Regions from separate parts of the Janthinobacterium sp. KBS0711 genome, predicted to be linked through region 2. Evidence: predicted binding sites of a transcription regulator. Region 2 holds the regulator's gene; the other holds the start of a gene.
The links. Region 2 encodes LexA, which represses DNA repair genes until DNA is damaged. Its sites were predicted from a motif close to ACTGTATNNNNATACAGT; they were not measured.

Region 1 (2,199 bases), 140 kb from region 2:
CGCGTACCGGCGCGCGCCAGCAGCCAGGCGCCGCGCGCCGTGGGCGCGCACGACAGCTGGGCCGTGTAACCGAGCGCGCGCAAGCTGGCCGCGATGTGCCGGCACAGGGCGCGCACGCCGCCGAACAGGCGCAGGCTGGCGCCCGCATCGACGAGCAGGGTCGCTTCCTCGCCTTGGGCCACCAGCGGAGAATATTGCAGCAGCGCCAGCGCCACCGCTTGCAGGGCTTGCGCTTCCAGTTCAAGCGAGCGCTCGTGCAGGCGCGCCTGCGGCGCCAGCATCAACGCACCGGCACGGCGCATGCCCGGCTTGATGCCGGCCGCCAGCGCCAGCGGCGACACGGCCATCACTTGCTCCTGCTCCAGTACCACGCCCAGGTGGTCAGCCGACCAGCGCGGGCAAAATACTTCGAGCGGGAGCCGGGGCAGGCACAGGCCGATCCAGAGTCGCATGGCGTCGCAATAATGAAGGAGGTTGCAGGGGCAGGAACAGGGGCGCGTCGCGCTGCGGTCCCCGGCGCTTGATGAAGCCGATCTCGATGCCGCCGGCGGCCGGGCGCACGGACAGGCGCAGCGGCGCCGGCGACGCATCCTGCGCGCCGTGCAGCGGGCGCAGCATGCAGAACAAGGTATTACCGCTTTGCGCGGCCAGGTGCAGGCGGCGCAGGCTGTCGGCGCGCACGTGCGGCTGCCAGAACAGCAAGGCGCCGCACGTACCGCTGCGCAAGATGTTTTCCGCCGCCCACAAGGCATCCTTGCTGCCTGTGCTTTTGAGCCACAGCAGCTGCGACGGCGCCAGCCCCTGCGCGACCAGGGCCAGCGCCTGCGGCGGATGGGGTGGCTGCAGCAGCACGATGGGCAAGCCCTGCAGTTGCGCCAGCGCGGGCGCCAGCAAACGCAATTCGCCGCTGCCCGGCTGCTGCACCAGCAGGTCGATCAGGCTGCCGCTGGGCCAGCCGCCACCGGGCAGCTGCGCGGACAAGGCGGCAAAGCCCGTGTCCAGGCAGCGCGTGGCACCCTGTCCCAGCTGCGATGCACGCCATAAAGACGGGTGCAAGGCTTCCGGCGAGGCCATCAATTGAGAATGTTGCATCATTGAATAGAGAGGTTGATACTGTATGCATATACAGTACTATCCAGACCCGCTTTTGGCAAGGTTTATCTGAATGCCACCAGCGCCGGGGCCGCTCCGCCATGTCCGAAAAACCCCGTTTTTAGTATCGATTGCTGTACCATAAGCACTCTCCTTACCGCTCGGCAATGCACCGGGCGGCTTCCTCCGTCCATAAGGAAACGCATTTGACCACCATCCAAATCATCAGCGCCATCGTCTTCGGCCTCGCGCTCATCCACACCTTTGCCGCCAAGTCGTTTGAAACCTTGTCGCGGCGCCATCCCCGCCATGCGGGCCTGCTGCACTTGCTGGGCGAAGTGGAAGTCGTGTTCGGCTTCTGGGCCTTCATTTTGATTATCATCATGGCCTTTGTCTCGGGCAGCGATGCAGCCATCGAGTATGCCGAGTCGCGCCATTACACGGAGCCGCTGTTCGTCTTTGTCGTCATGGTCGTGGCCGCCTCTCGCCCCGTGCTCGACGCCGTGCAGCGCCTGCTGAAAAGCGTGGCGCGCGTGATGCCGCTGCGCACGGAACTGGCCCTTGTCTGGCTGGGACTGGCGCTCGTTCCCCTGACGGGCTCATTGATCACGGAACCGGCCGCCATGACCCTGGCCGCGCTGATGCTGGCGCCGCAAATCTTCCGCCCGGGCATCCCTGAATGGCTGAAATACGGCGCGCTGGGCGTGCTTTTCGTCAACGTTTCCATCGGCGGCACCCTCACCTCGTACGCGGCGCCGCCCGTGCTGATGGTGGCCACCACGTGGAACTGGGACAGCGCCTTCATGGCCAGCCATTTCGGCTGGAAGGCCGCCATCGCCGTGCTGGTCAACGCCACGGGCGTGAGCATTTTGCTGCGCAAATACCTGCACAGCAACACCTCCGACATCAAGCCGAAGGCCGGCGAAGTGGAAGCGCCAAAAGTGCCGCTGGCCGTCAGCCTCGTGCACATGATCGTGCTGGCCGGCGTGGTCACCCTGGCGCACCATCCCGTGCTGTTCATCGGCCTGTTCCTGTTCTTCCTCGGTTTCGTGCAGGCGTATGAACGCTATCAAAGCCCGCTGATCCTGAAGGAAGGCTTGCTGGTGG
Region 2 (2,199 bases):
CTGGCAAGGATCGGCGACTTGTGCCGGGAGAAGGGCATTTTGTATATCGTCGACAACACGATGACGACGCCATATCTGTTCCGCCCGAAAGCCGTGGGCGCGGGTCTGGTGGTCAATGCCTTGACGAAATCCATCGGCGGCCATGGCAATGCGCTGGGCGGCAGCTTGACGGACACGGGCGTGTTCGACTGGACGCGGTATCCGAACATCTTTGAAAATTATAAAAAGGCGGCGCCCGCCCAGTGGGGCATCGCGCAAATCCGCGCCAAGGCCTTGCGCGACTTCGGCGCTTCGCTGGGGCCGGAAGCGGCGCACCATATCGCTGTCGGCGCGGAAACCATGGCCTTGCGCATGGACCGCACCTGCTCGAACGCCCTGGCGCTGGCGACCATGCTTGCCGCCGACCCGAGAGTGGCGGCCGTGCACTACCCGGGCCTGGCGTCGCACCCGCAGCACGCGCTGGCGACGGACTTGTTCCGCAGCTATGGCTCGCTGTTCAGCTTTGAGCTGAAGGATGGCATCGACTGCTTCGATTTCCTCAATCGTTTGAATTTGGCTATTCCAGCGAGCAACCTGGGCGACACGCGCACCCTCGTCATTCCCGTCGCCCACACGATTTTCTACGAGATGGGTGCCGAGCGCCGCGCCAGCATGGGCATCGCCGAATCCCTGATCCGCGTGTCGGTGGGCATCGAAGATGAGGCCGATCTGCTGGAGGATTTCAGCAGTGCGCTGGATGCATAAGCAGCCGCGCACCATGTAAAAAGGGCCGCGACAGTCATGCTGTCGCGGCCCTTTTTTACGTGCTGCAGTTTAATGCCAGCTGCGCATCAGTCCGACGGCGAGGCCTTCCAACGCAAACTCGTCTTCGGGCGACACGGTGATCACCTTGAAGTCCGGGTTCTCCGGCAGCAGTTCGATGACGGAGCCCGTCTTCTTGTAGCGCTTGACGGTGACTTCGTCGCCGATGCGGGCGACGACGATCTGGCCATTCTTGGCGCTGTCGACCTTTTTCACGGCCAGCAAGTCGCCATCCATGATGCCGGCGTCGCGCATGGACCAGCCGCGCACTTTCAGCAGGAAGTCGGGCTTGGCCGAGAACAGGGCCGGGTCGACGTTGTAGCTCGCTTCCAGGTTTTCCTGCGCCAGGATGGGCGAGCCTGCCGCCACCCGGCCGATCAGGGGCAGCGACATCAGCAGCGCTGCCGGCACTTTCGACGGCGGCGCTTCGGCGGCCGCGCCGATCAGGCGGATGCCGCGCGAGGTGCCGGGCGAAATCTCGATCGCGCCCTTGCGGGCCAGGGCCTGCAAATGCTCTTCAGCCGCGTTGGCCGATTTGAAACCCAGTTCATTGGCGATTTCGGCACGGGTAGGAGGAAAGCCCGTGTTTTCAATCGCGTCCTTGATCAGGTTCAGGATTTGTTCTTGTCGTGCTGTCAGCTTGATCATGAGCGGTGGGTGCATACTAAAATGCTGTCTATATGAACAGTCTGTATTTTTGTACAGTATCGTCCACTATGCAAGGGGATTTCCGTGTTTTGGGCGAATTTCGCAAGAAATACTTGCCCATGGGCGCAAAGCGCGGCGGCGCACGGGCTTTTCGCGCGCTTGTGGAAGGAATGATTGAAACGTTTGCAAAAGGCGGTTATAATCTTCGGCTGACCTTCCCACACCCGTCTTGACGCCGGGGTGGGCGATTATCAATCCGACCTGAAGGAGTTTGCATGCGTCATTATGAAATAGTCTTTATCGTCCATCCGGACCAAAGCGAGCAAGTGCCCGCGATGATCGAACGCTACAAAGCCAGCGTAACCACCCGCGGCGGTTCGGTTCACCGCGTGGAAGATTGGGGCCGCCGTCAAATGGCTTACTCGATCCAAAAGCTGCCTAAAGCACACTACATCTGCCTGAACATCGAATGCGACAACGAGACCCTGGTCGAGTTGGAAACAGCATTCAAATTCAATGATGCCGTGTTGCGTCACCTGACCGTTAAAATGAAGAAAGCTGAAACAGCTCCTTCGCCGATGATGAAATCGGTACAACGCGAAGACGCGGCCAAAAGCCACCGCACCGAAGCACCAGCAGCCGCTCCAGCCGCAGCAGCAGCTTAATTCTTGACCGGGATCGTGCGCTGAACCAGCTACAAGTAACCGCCATCATTGCCGAGCGCGAAATATTGCGCTATACCCCGGCAGG

Region 1: a site for LexA is predicted at 1,113-1,130, ahead of imuA (translesion DNA synthesis-associated protein ImuA). Genes of this name have one in related genera too.

The regions. Positions count from the first base shown of each region.
Region 1 covers NZ_LBCO01000035.1:375,785-377,983, forward strand. The annotation lists gene VM94_RS24815 (Y-family DNA polymerase) at 1-452, opposite strand, end outside; gene imuA (translesion DNA synthesis-associated protein ImuA) at 382-1,092, opposite strand; gene VM94_RS24825 (putative Na+/H+ antiporter) at 1,299-2,199, shown strand, end outside.
Region 2 covers NZ_LBCO01000035.1:239,022-241,220, reverse strand. The annotation lists gene VM94_RS24245 (cystathionine gamma-synthase family protein) at 1-744, shown strand, start outside; gene lexA (transcriptional repressor LexA) at 814-1,449, opposite strand; gene VM94_RS29260 (hypothetical protein) at 1,482-1,682, shown strand; gene rpsF (30S ribosomal protein S6) at 1,725-2,114, shown strand; gene priB (primosomal replication protein N) at 2,135-2,199, shown strand, end outside.